2 regions of the Arthrobacter sp. R1-13 genome follow, and region 2 is predicted to be linked to the other one. Evidence: riboswitches for the same ligand, from Rfam matches in the RefSeq annotation. Region 2 holds a riboswitch; the other holds the start of a gene.
What was found. A riboswitch is a leader RNA that binds a small molecule or an ion and turns the genes downstream of it on or off. The one in region 2 is predicted to bind cyclic di-AMP.

Region 1: another riboswitch for cyclic di-AMP. It lies ahead of M1D88_RS04210 (M23 family metallopeptidase); the one in region 2 lies ahead of M1D88_RS19770 (hypothetical protein).

Annotation. Positions count from the first base shown of each region.
Region 1 is NZ_CP096420.1:863,653-869,557, reverse strand. Features, by position in the region: gene M1D88_RS04220 (NlpC/P60 family protein) at 1-553, opposite strand, end outside; gene M1D88_RS04215 (C40 family peptidase) at 656-1,369, opposite strand; cyclic di-AMP (ydaO/yuaA leader) riboswitch at 1,374-1,551, opposite strand; gene M1D88_RS04210 (M23 family metallopeptidase) at 1,681-2,508, opposite strand; cyclic di-AMP (ydaO/yuaA leader) riboswitch at 2,512-2,751, opposite strand; gene M1D88_RS04205 (metal-dependent transcriptional regulator) at 2,874-3,569, opposite strand; gene serC (phosphoserine transaminase) at 3,883-5,013, shown strand; gene M1D88_RS04195 (DUF3027 domain-containing protein) at 5,105-5,710, opposite strand; gene M1D88_RS04190 (cold-shock protein) at 5,720-5,905, opposite strand, start outside.
Region 2 is NZ_CP096420.1:4,268,322-4,274,226, forward strand. Features, by position in the region: gene M1D88_RS19765 (ATP-binding cassette domain-containing protein) at 146-2,536, shown strand; gene M1D88_RS19770 (hypothetical protein) at 2,563-3,912, opposite strand; cyclic di-AMP (ydaO/yuaA leader) riboswitch at 3,915-4,072, opposite strand; gene M1D88_RS19775 (LexA family protein) at 4,278-4,709, shown strand; gene M1D88_RS19780 (Y-family DNA polymerase) at 4,702-5,905, shown strand, end outside.

The DNA.
Region 1 (5,905 bases), 1.1 Mb from region 2:
ACAGGTAACCTGCCGGCCAGCCGTGGTAGTTGATGCCGACGGCAGCCAGGGAGTTGGTTGCCAGCATGGTGCAGTCCTGGGCAACGCCGAGCTGGGCGTAGGCGGCAGCGGCGATTGAAGCGCCCATGCCACTTGAAGCTGCGGGTGCGGGAGCGGTAGCAGCGACCGTTGCCGTAGCGGCAGCGGCGGGAGCTGCCGGGGCGGCTTCCTGCACCTCGACGACAGGCTTGGGTGCTTCGACGACCGGAGCCGGCGTCGTGGAGACAGCAGGCTTCTCGTACGAGATAGCAATCGTGGAAGCGGCTGAAATTGTCGCCGGGGTGGCCGACTTCACTTCGAGGGTGGACGCAGAGGTGGATTCGCGCTGAACGCTCGTGTCTGCCGCGTTGGCGGCAATTCCACTGGTCAGGACCAGGCCGGAGGCAGCAGCGATAACCGCAGCCTGACGGCCCACACCACCGGCGTTATCGCCGACGGACTTGGCAATGACAGCCAGCGAGTTGGTCTTGGTGACCTCGGCGCGGTGCCGTGCAATGGTTGCACGTGTAGTCATTAATTTTCTCTCTTTCGTATTCCTCGGACCGCGCTGGGCAGGCCGTGGGCTATGGACGTTCCGGCATCTTGGGGGTAGGCCGGAACGCCCCGAACGGGTTACTTAGCGAAGGGTGTAAAACGAGGAGGTGCCTGTTGCAGACACCGCGTGCAGGATGGTGCCCTGCGAGGGGTTCAGCGCGCTGATCATCATGCCGTTGCCAACGTAGATACCAACGTGGGCACCGCCGTTTTGCATGACCAGGTCACCGGGGGCGGGAGTGGAAGTGGGCGTCATGGACGTCCAGGCATTCGTACGGGGGATGCTGATGCCGGCCTGGGCGTAGACCCACTGGGTAAAGCCTGAGCAGTCCCAGCCGCTGGGAGTGGTGCCGCCCCACAAGTAGGGGCTGCCGATGCCGGTGTAGGCGATTGCTGCCAGGCCCGATGCAGCCGCTGACGAGGCGGCCGGCTTGTCGGTGGTGGCAGTCAGCTCGATTGCCGGTTCCTCGGACTGTGCCTGGACAGTCTCGATCTTCGGCGCTGCTTCGGTGGTCACGGACGGACGCTCAAAAACGACCTTGGCGGTCGGCTCCGCGGTTACCGCGATCTGAGTGGACTGTGAGCCTGATTCCGCGGTGGCGGCAACTCCAGGATTGCCCTCCGCCGCACTGGCTGGCAGGCCGGCAGCAAGAATGAGCCCTGAAGCAGCTGCAATGACAGCAGCTTGGCGACCAACGGTTCCCGCGTTGTTAGCAACGGCTTTAGATACGGAACCCAAGGGGTTCATGCGCACCGATTGAGCACGGTGGCGCGCAGCATTGTGGCGTGAAGACACGAAAGTAGCCTCTCCCAATGCCTACGAGGTGAGCTGTCGGATTCGGATGGGAGTCACCCGGCCACTTGGCTTCGTGAGAAGCTTCGCGACTTAACCCCAAGGTCTTCTTTCGAAGACCAAAATTGGTTCCCCCGCCTCTGCCAGACGATGTAATGCGAACGGACCTTGAGCGGTGGCAGAGTTAGGCAATCCACTCAAGAGCGCCAACTTCGGAAAAGTTGGCGTGGTTTAGACGGTACAGGACTTTGGATTGAATGTCACATTCAGGTCACGGCATGTCACAGAAATGTGAGAGTAATCCATCATCTAAATCAGAGCCAGCCCATGGGGTCGACAACTTCGCCGTTGACCATTACTTCGAAGTGGAGGTGGCAGCCGGTTGACGCGCCTGTGGTCCCGCTCAGGGCCACAGTGTCGCCCCGGGTTACTGTCTGGCCCACCTGGACATCGGACGAGGACAAGTGGTTGTACGTGGTTTCGAGCCCGTTACCGTGATCGATGACCACGCGGTTTCCGCCTCCGAAGGGATGCCAGCCGGCAAAAGTGACCGTGCCGCTGGCTGCTGCATGGACGGCGGTACCGCACTGGGCAGCGAAGTCCTGGCCGCGGTGGAATTCTCCGTAGCCGCCGGTGATGGGGCTGACGCGGTAGCCGAAGGGGGAGGCAGTTATGAGCGAATCCAGTGGGGCCCCAAGGCTTCCGGCAGACGCTGCCCGGCTGACGCTGCCGGCGGACTGTGCGCTGAGGAGTTGCTTGAGCTTGCCGTCGGGATCACCGGTGGTGGAAACGGTGGTGCGGCTGAAATCAACCTTTGCGCCCGCAGCTGCGGAGACTTCAGGCTGGACAGAGGCGGAAAGGGCAGCACCCGTCGAGCCGACGCCGCCGGTGGCTGCCAGGGGGCTTGTGGCCGGAACCGTGACTGTGAGGATCAAGCCTGTGGCTGCCAGGGCGATGCCTGCCTTTTGCCCTACACCGCTGGCGCCGGCGAATTCTGTGACCTGACGAAAAGGGCTGCGTTTGCGGCGTGCATCCCGGTGCGGGTCCCGGGGACGGCCAGCGGCGGCGACAGCTTCGGATACTTGCAGCTCCAAAGCAGGACCGGTCGCACGGCGACGGCCCCTGGCGTTCTGGGTGGTCAAAGGTCTTCCTCTCTGGATAGCCTGCGAAGTTAGCTGTCGGATTCGGATCAGAGAGTGCAAAGATCCGGTCCGCCACGCAAGCTTTCCGGCACAGAGGAACCCTAAGAGGGACCCTTCGTTGGTGTGCTTGCTGCTGGCGGACTTCACCCCAAGGCTGTTTCTCAACAGCCGGTTGTGGTTCCTCCACCTCTGCCAGTAGGTGACTCGTGCACCTGATCTGCTGGCAGAGCTCGGCTTCAGATCAGGTAACGCTTTAGTATCGGCGCTAGTGCTCAACTATAGGCGATTAAATGGCGCAGTAATAATTTCGTTATATTTGGTCTGCTCCACGCACACTGTCCCGGGCGGCCGCTGATGAGGGACGGTCAGCTGACCGTAACAAACACGTGAGCCGCAACTTCGGGCGGAAGTTCCAGCGCACCTTCGATGTCCGGCACGCGCACTGAGATGTATTCGCCCACTCGCTCCAGCGAAATGGTTGCCCCGGGCCGGATGCCACCTTCGTCCAACTGAACGAGGAGTTCGGGCTCCACCTGGATCGGTTCGGCAAGCCTGCTGATCCGGACATTGGAGTTGACCCGGTAAGCCGACATTGCCACCAGGAGATTAACTGCGCCGTCGCTGAGGGGCTGCGAGGCTTCCCCGCCCAGTGCAGCGAGCCCGGGGATGGGGTTCCCGTATGGGGACTCCGTTGGATGGTCGAGCATTTCGTAGATCCGACGTTCCACCCGCTCACTCATTACATGCTCCCAGCGGCATGCTTCATCGTGGACGTATGCCCAGTCCAGACCGATCACATCGGCGAGGAGGCGCTCGGCCAGGCGATGCTTGCGCATGACCTCAGTGGCGCGTTTCCGGCCTGTTTCCGTCAGCTCCAGGTGGCGGTCACCCGAAACAACCACAAGCCCGTCCCGCTCCATCCTCCCAATGGTCTGCGAGACAGTGGGCCCCGAATGACGCAGTCGCTCTGCAATGCGGGCACGAAGCGCCACAATGTTTTCTTCTTCAAGCTCCAAAATCGTCCGAAGATACATCTCGGTTGTATCGATCAGATCCGTCATCCAGCTCAGCTCCTCGAGCTCAGTATCTTGCGTCCGTCAGCCGTACCTCATGCCGGACCGTGCCGGCGGTCCCATGGGGCCTCCGCAACGCAGCCCGGCCCCGGTGCTGTACGTCAGGCCAGCTTAACGTATTTTGAACTACTCCGGATAATCACTACCCAACCAAATGAGCGGCGGTGTTGGTCATGACCGCAGTGTGACGATCAAATTCCGTCAGTGGGCCCCGTCAGGCAGAATAAACGGGAGTCTTAGTTGCAGCAACCGTTACCTGCCGGGCCATCTCCTACGTCCAAAGTCGAAAATTGGAGCCATTGTGAGCGACACCAGCATCACTATTCCCGCCAACCTCCTACCCAAGGACGGACGGTTCGGTGCCGGCCCTTCCAAGGTCCGCCCGGAGCAGATGGCTGCACTGGCCGCGGCTTCGGCAACGCTGCTGGGAACGTCCCACCGCCAGGCACCTGTAAAGAACCTTGTTGGATCCGTCCGTCAAGGCCTGAGCGAGTTTTTCCAGGCCCCGGAAGGCTACGAAGTCATTCTCGGCGTCGGCGGGTCCACTGCATTCTGGGATGTCGCCGCATTCGGGCTGGTGGAACGGAAAGCCCAGCACCTGTCCTTTGGTGAGTTCGGTTCGAAGTTTGCCGCTGCCACCAACAAGGCGCCCTTCCTTGAGACCTCCTCAATCATCAAGGCTGAGCCCGGCACCCGGCCCGCCCCTGCTGCTGAAGCCGGCGTTGACGTCTACGCCTGGCCGCAGAACGAGACCTCCACCGGTGTTGCCGCCCCCGTCAAGCGTGTCCTCGGCGCTGACGAGGGTTCACTGGTCCTGGTGGACGCAACTTCCGCCGCGGGCGGGCTCGCCGTGGATGTGGCCGAGACTGACGTCTACTACTTTGCGCCGCAGAAGAACTTCGCCTCCGATGGCGGCCTGTGGCTCGGGCTGTTTTCCCCGGCAGCTTTGGAGCGGGCAGCCCGGATCAAGGCGAGCGGCCGGTGGATCCCCGATTTCCTCGATCTTCAAACGGCAATCGACAACTCCCTGCTGAACCAGACCTACAACACGCCCGCGTTGGCCACGCTGGTGACATTGGACGCTCAGGTGCAGTGGCTCAATGCCAACGGAGGCCTGGACTTCGCAGCGAAGCGGACAGCAGACTCTGCCGGCCGCATCTACGACTGGGCGGATGCTTCCGAGTATGCGACGCCGTACGTCGTCAATCCTGAGGACCGCTCCAATGTCATTGCCACCATAGACTTCGATGACTCCATCGACGCTTCCGCGATCGCCAAGGTGCTCCGCGCCAACGGAATCGTTGATACCGAGCCCTACCGCAAGCTGGGACGCAACCAGCTGAGGATCGCCACATTCGTTGCCATCGAGCCCGATGACATCACCGCATTGTTGGCCAGCATCGATTACGTGGTAGCTGAACTGAAGAAGTAGCAGCCTGCAAGTCCTGCAGAGAAAAGATCTAAAGACAGCGTCCGACGGCGCCGCCCGGGATTACGTCCGGCGGCGCCGTCGCCGTCTTTGGTTAAACGGTTCCCTCTGTGGAAGGGCCGGCCTCATCAACGGGCTCAGCCTCATCGAACGGCTCGTCCTCATCGAAAGACTCAAACGACTCGGCTGAAGGCGCCGTCTCTGGATCGGAAACTTCCGGCACAGCGTCAGCCACTGCTGCGGCGATCAGCCCCTTTGCCGCGGCGTCAATCCCGGTGTCCGCTTCTTCAGAATGTTCTTCGCTGATAATCTCATCGTCTTGGCGGGCATCCTCGGGGCGCACGCGCTCCGCCCAGGGAACCCATTCAGGGGCAAGAATCGAGTCCTCGGACGGAAGCAGACCCAGTTCATTGACGGTTACGGTCTTGGACCGGGAGTTCCTTGTCAGAACGGCGTACCACTGCCAGCCCTGATAGCCGGCAAGCTTCGATTCGAAAAGGTGCGTTACAACACGGTCCCCTTCCGTCCGGGCAGCCAGATGCCGACCGACCTGCGAGGCCGGGGCGATTCCCTCTACTGCTGTCCTGGCAACATCCACGGCCGCAGCCAGAAGCGCATCCGGTTTTCCGGTACGCCAGACCGGCACGCCTGTACGTCGCTTTGCAGGCTTTGATTCAGACTGATCGGATTCCGAAGTCATGTGGGGGCCTTAAGCGTCCAGCTCGTCGGCGACCTTACGCAGGGCAGCGGCAATGGCCTTGCCCTTGTTACCCTCCGGGTACTTCCCGGCGGAAAGCGTTCCCGAGAGGTTGTCCAGCACGGTCACCAGGTCCTGGACCACCGGCGCCAGGTCCTTTGCGTTGGTGCGCTTGGCCTTGGCTATGGACGGCGTCTT
Region 2 (5,905 bases):
GTCCGAAGGCCGGCAACAGATCAGGAATGGAGAAGCGTGGGGCGCCGAAGCGCGCCTAGTATGACTGCACGAAGCTGGTTAAGATCGAGCCAGATGACGCCGACGGAAACCGCGTAGGCGACCCCTCGTAACAGATGGAGACACGATGACCACGGCCACGAGCACGGACATTCGGTCAGCAGAGCTGCACCCCGCCGATCGCCACGACCTGATCCGCGTGCAGGGTGCACGTGAGAACAACCTCAAGGACGTCACCATCGAGATCCCGAAGCGGCGGCTGACTGTGTTCACCGGCGTATCAGGTTCAGGCAAGAGTTCGCTGGTGTTCGCCACGATCGCCGCTGAATCGCAGCGGATGATCAACGAAACCTACAGCGCCTTTGTGCAGGGATTCATGCCCGCGCTGGCCCGGCCGGACGTCGACGTACTCGAGGGGCTCACGACGGCGATCATCGTTGACCAGGAGCGGATGGGAGCGAACCCGCGCTCGACAGTCGGCACTGCCACCGATGCCAACGCCATGCTCCGGATCCTCTTCAGCCGGCTGGGCAAGCCGTACATCGGGCCGCCCACGGCATTCTCGTTCAATGTCCCGACGCGGAAAGCCAGCGGTGTGATGAGCACCGAGAAGAGCGGCCGGGTGGAGAAGGCTGTGGTGCAGAACGCGGTCTACCTGGGCGGAATGTGCCCGCGGTGCGAAGGCATGGGCTCGGTCTCCGACTTTGACCTCACTGCCCTCTACGATGACGGCAAATCGCTCAGCGAAGGGGCCTTGACCGTCCCCGGCTACAGCATGGACGGCTGGTATGGCCGGATTTTCAGCGGAGCCGGCTTCGACATGGGCAAGCCGATAGCGAAGTTCACCAAAAAGGAAATGCACGACCTCCTCTACAAGGAACCGACCAAGATCAAGGTGGAGGGCATCAACCTGACCTATGAGGGGTTGATCCCGAAGATCCAGAAGTCGATGCTCTCCAAGGACGTCGAGGCCATGCAGCCTCACATCCGCGCTTTCGTTGAGCGCGCAATTACCTTTCAGTCCTGCCCCGAATGTGACGGCACGCGGCTCAGCCCGGAGGCCCGGTCCGCGAAAATCCGCGGCAAAAACATCGCAGAACTGTGCGACATGCAGATCAGCGATCTGGCCGGGTGGGTCGGCGAACTCAACGAGCCGTCGGTTGCACCGCTCCTCAAAGGACTCCGGCACCTGCTCGACTCGTTCGCCGAAATCGGCCTGGGCTACCTCTCGCTGGCCCGGCCGGCCGGAACACTGTCCGGCGGCGAGGCGCAACGAACCAAGATGATCCGGCACCTCGGGTCCTCCCTGACCGACGTCACCTACGTTTTCGACGAGCCCACCATCGGCCTGCACCCTCACGATATCGAACGGATGAACCAGCTCCTGCTGCAATTGCGCGACAAGGGCAACACCGTGCTCGTCGTCGAGCACAAGCCGGAGACCATCGCCATCGCTGACCACGTCGTCGACCTCGGTCCCGGCGCCGGCACCGCCGGTGGTGAGGTGGTCTTCGAGGGCACCCTCGAGGGACTGCGGAAGAGCGACACCATCACCGGGCGGCATCTCGATGACCGGGCTGCCCTTAAAAAGGCAGTTCGCACGCAGAAGGGCGCGCTTGAGGTCCGCGGAGCGCGCGCGCACAATCTGCAAAACGTCGACGTCGACATACCGCTGGGCGCGCTTGTGGTGGTGACGGGAGTTGCCGGCTCAGGAAAGAGTTCACTGATCCATGGTTCAGTGGCCGACCGCGACGGCGTGGTGGTGGTTGACCAGGGCGCCATCAAAGGCTCACGCCGCAGCAACCCTGCCACGTACACCGGTCTGCTCGAGCCCATCCGCAAGGCGTTTGCGAAGGCTAATTCAGTGAAGCCGGCGCTTTTCAGCTCCAACTCTGAGGGCGCCTGTCCCACATGCAACGGCGCGGGTGTCATCTTCACCGAACTGGGCGTTATGGCCACCGTTGAGTCCACGTGTGAGGACTGCGAGGGGCGCCGGTTCCAAGCGTCGGTCCTTGAATACACGCTGGGCGGGCGGAACATCGCCGAGGTGTTGGCAATGTCGATGACAGAAGCGAACATCTTCTTCAGCGAAGGAGAGGCCCGCACGCCTGCTGCCCACAAGATCCTCGACCGGATCGTGGACGTCGGGCTCGGCTACCTCACCCTCGGCCAGCCACTCACCACACTGTCAGGCGGCGAGCGCCAGCGCATCAAGCTGGCTACCCAGATGGCGGAGAAGGGTGAGGTCTATATCCTCGACGAACCGACCACGGGCCTCCACCTGGCCGACGTCGAGAACCTGCTGGGTCTGCTCGACCGCCTGGTCGGGTCCGGCAAGTCGGTCATCGTCATCGAGCACCACCAGGCGGTGATGGCGCACGCCGACTGGATCATCGACCTCGGTCCCGGTGCCGGCCATGACGGCGGCCGGATCGTCTTCCAAGGCACTCCCGCTGACCTTGTCGCAGCCCGCTCCACGCTCACAGGTGAGCATCTGGCAGCGTACGTGGGGGCCTGACGCCGGCACGAAACCCGGAGCAGGCCTCAGTACCAGTTATTCGCTGCGCGGAATTCCAAGGCTTTGGTCGGGGAACCATAGCGTTGTTTGATGTAGCTCATGCCCCTGTCCACCTGGCTGCCGCGCCACCCAGCTGAGGTGTCCCAAAGGGTGCTCAGGGCAGTCATCTCCTCGGCGCCCCATCCGTACGAGGCCAGGCGGCTGCTGGCATAAGTGCTGGTATCGACGACGTCTTCCGCAGCGCCGTCCACGGCTGCGGGAGCCGTAGCGGTGGCCGTGCCCAGCAAGGGGTCGAGCAAGCCGGTAACTGGCGTCAGCAGTGTACTCGGTGACTGCGACGGTGTCGGTGTCGGTGCTGGTGCTGGTGCTGGTGCTGCGGTTGTCGCAGGAGCCGGTGCCGCCGTTGGCGAGGCCGGCGCGGGCTGAGGGTTCGAGGAAGAGGCCGGAGGCTGGGCGTTCGGGGACGTGGCAGAGGCGGGCGGAGCCGCGGCGGTGGAGGCAGCCGCTATTGCCGCCAGGGTGGGAGCGTCCACCGGCATGGGGAGGCTGCCCACACCAGGCAGGCTAGTGCCTTGTTGATCCGCTGCCGCCGGGACATCGGCACCGGCCGCCGCTTGGGCCGGGGTGCCGCTGGTTGTCCCAGGGGACGTGGCCGAGACGGTTGGCCGGGGGGTAGTGGTTCCGGCGGTCGGCCGTATTCCGGAGGTCGCCCGAGTCGCGTTCGTTGTGCCGGGGGCCTCCTGGGCGGAAGTTTCCTTGCCGAAGAAGGGCAGCTCTGTGGCCTGGCTGGCTGCTCCTACGCCAAGCAGCACGGCAAAGGCTCCGGCTACGACGGCCATCCTTTGACCCATGACACGAACCGAAACGGCTTTCTTCAGGACATCATCGGGCTTGGAACTGAATACGGCAGCCAGCTGAGGGCTATGTGCGCTCGTCTGGGCGTCGATTGCAGCGGCGGCCGATGCGCTCACCGTTGGCTTTTCAACTGCCGCGCGCCCCGTCCTGCTCCGTCGCGTCGCTGCGGGGGCGGGACGCACTTCGGCTATGGGTGCGGTTTCCGGAGCGGAGCTCTCCTGCACGGTCGTCGGAGCGGCTTCAGTCACAGGCGCAGTCCTGGGGGCAGGGGGTACTTCAAAGGCCGGGCGCCTGTCCCTGCTTCGCCGCGTGACGGTGGAAACCGGTGCAGTGGGCTCAGGTTCTGCGGGAATCGGCGCGGCCGGAATCACGGTGGTGGAAACGGGGTCCGTGGGAGCCGTCCCGAGGTTCGGCTCTTCCGCGGCGGGGTTTGTTGGGCTGGGGGTTTTGACGGATGGCGCAGCTTCTGCGCGATGCCGTCCGGCGCGTAAAGGGCGCGACTGATCGAAAGAACGGGACATGATGGTTGCCTCTCAACGCCTGCGAGGTTAGCTGTCGGGTTCGGAAGAGGTCAACCGGCCGGCACGTTAGACGTGACGGCTTCACCCCACGGGCCGCTGGGTAGCGGCCCGAAGACTCTGGGTCCCCCGTCTCTGCCTTAGTGTTGGGAGTCCGGGATGTGGCAGAGCTCGGCGTCAGCCCGGACGCGGCCCGATCCAGATGGGCCACGCACAAACCGTACAGGAAACCCTCCCTTAAAGTCACGTTTAGGTAACAGGAAAAGGTTGGCGGCGAGTCACGTTGCACCATCCGGATGCGATAGGCCTTTTTGTCCGACCTCGCAGTACACTGAATTATCGAACATATATTCGAATGAAGGTGTGTTGTGGGCATTATTGTGGGTCCTCGTATGATAGCCGCCGGCAGCTCGCTGCTCACGGTTCTCATCTCCCCTGTGGCGGTGGCTGCAGGCTACCCCTCGCCAGCGCAGGACTACTTTGACGGCAGGATCGACCTCAACGAACACCTCATCAAGGACATCACCAGCACGTACGTGGTGAGGGTCTCGGGAAATTCAATGGAGGGGGCGGGCATCAGCGACGGGGACGAATTGATCGTCGATCGCGCCCTGGAGCCCAAGGACGGGTCCGTGGTCATCGCCGTACTGGACGGTGAACTGATCATCAAACGCCTCCGCATCAGACAAAGCGGCGTCCTGCTCCAGGCGGAAAGTGCGAACTACCCGGATATCCGCGTTGCAGCACTGTCCGACCTCATCATTTGGGGCGTGGCCACGAGGTGCCTCCACCATGTCTAAGCCGGCAATGATGCACCGGATGCAGCAGATCGCCCACGTGGACGTGAACTGTTTTTATGCCTCGGCTGAGCGTGCCTTTGACCCATCCCTGGAAGGTCGGCCACTGGTTGTGCTCTCCAATAACGACGGGTGTGCCGTTACCCGGTCACCCGAGGCCAAGGCACTGGGCATCCCGGTAGGCGAGCCCTGGTTCAAGATCGCACCACGGGTCAAGGAGTGGGGCCTGGTGGCCAGGTCCAGCAACTATGAGCTGTACGGCGACATCAGCGCGCGCGTGATGGAACTCCTCAGCAGGTTCTCGGCCTGGCTGGAGGTCTACAGCATCGACGAGGCCTTCCTTGGCGTCAAGGGAACCCCGGATGAGCTCCTTCGGCTTGGACTGGAGATGAAGGCCGCCGTGCGCCGCAACGTAGGCGTGCCGGTGTGCGTCGGAATCGCAGGAACCAAGACCCTGGCAAAACTTGCGAACAAGTGGGCCAAGAACAATCCGGGCTTCAACGGTGTTTGCCTCTGGGATTCCCTCCCCCTCGCCCAGCGGGAAACACTGATGGCCCGGCTGTCGGTGATCGAGATCTGGGGCATCGCCTCCCGCCTGACCAAACGCCTCAATGCCATGGGAATCCAGTCGGTCCTTGACCTTTCAAAGGCAGATCCTGTGATGATCCGGGACCGCTTCTCAGTGATGGTGATGCGCACCGTCCTGGAGCTTCAGGGCACACCATGCATTCCGATGGAGGAGGAGCGGATCGGCAGGGACCAGTTGATTTTCAGCAGGTCCTTCTCCACGCCCATCACTACCGTCCATGAACTTCGCCAGGTCCTCAGCATTTACGGTCAGCAGGCCAGCGCCAGGCTGGCCAAGCACGGATTGCAGACCAGAGTCCTCACGGCATACGCCGCCACGTCCTACTACAACCCCCAGGACACTTCCTACCCGTCGGCCTGCATCAGGTTGCCGATGCCCACCGCCGATCCCGTGCTCCTTACCCGGGCAGCGCATGCTCTGTTGCCGCAGATCCAGGAGGGAATCAAATATGCGAAAGCGGGAATCATGGTGACCGATCTGCGCCCCTCGGGGAACCAACCGCCCCTGTCTCCGTTCGAGAACCCTCACGAGGAACGCGGCATCGGCCCTCTTCTGGAGGACGTGGCCCGCCGTTATGGCCGGGGCTCCATCGGACTGGGTCACGCCGGCA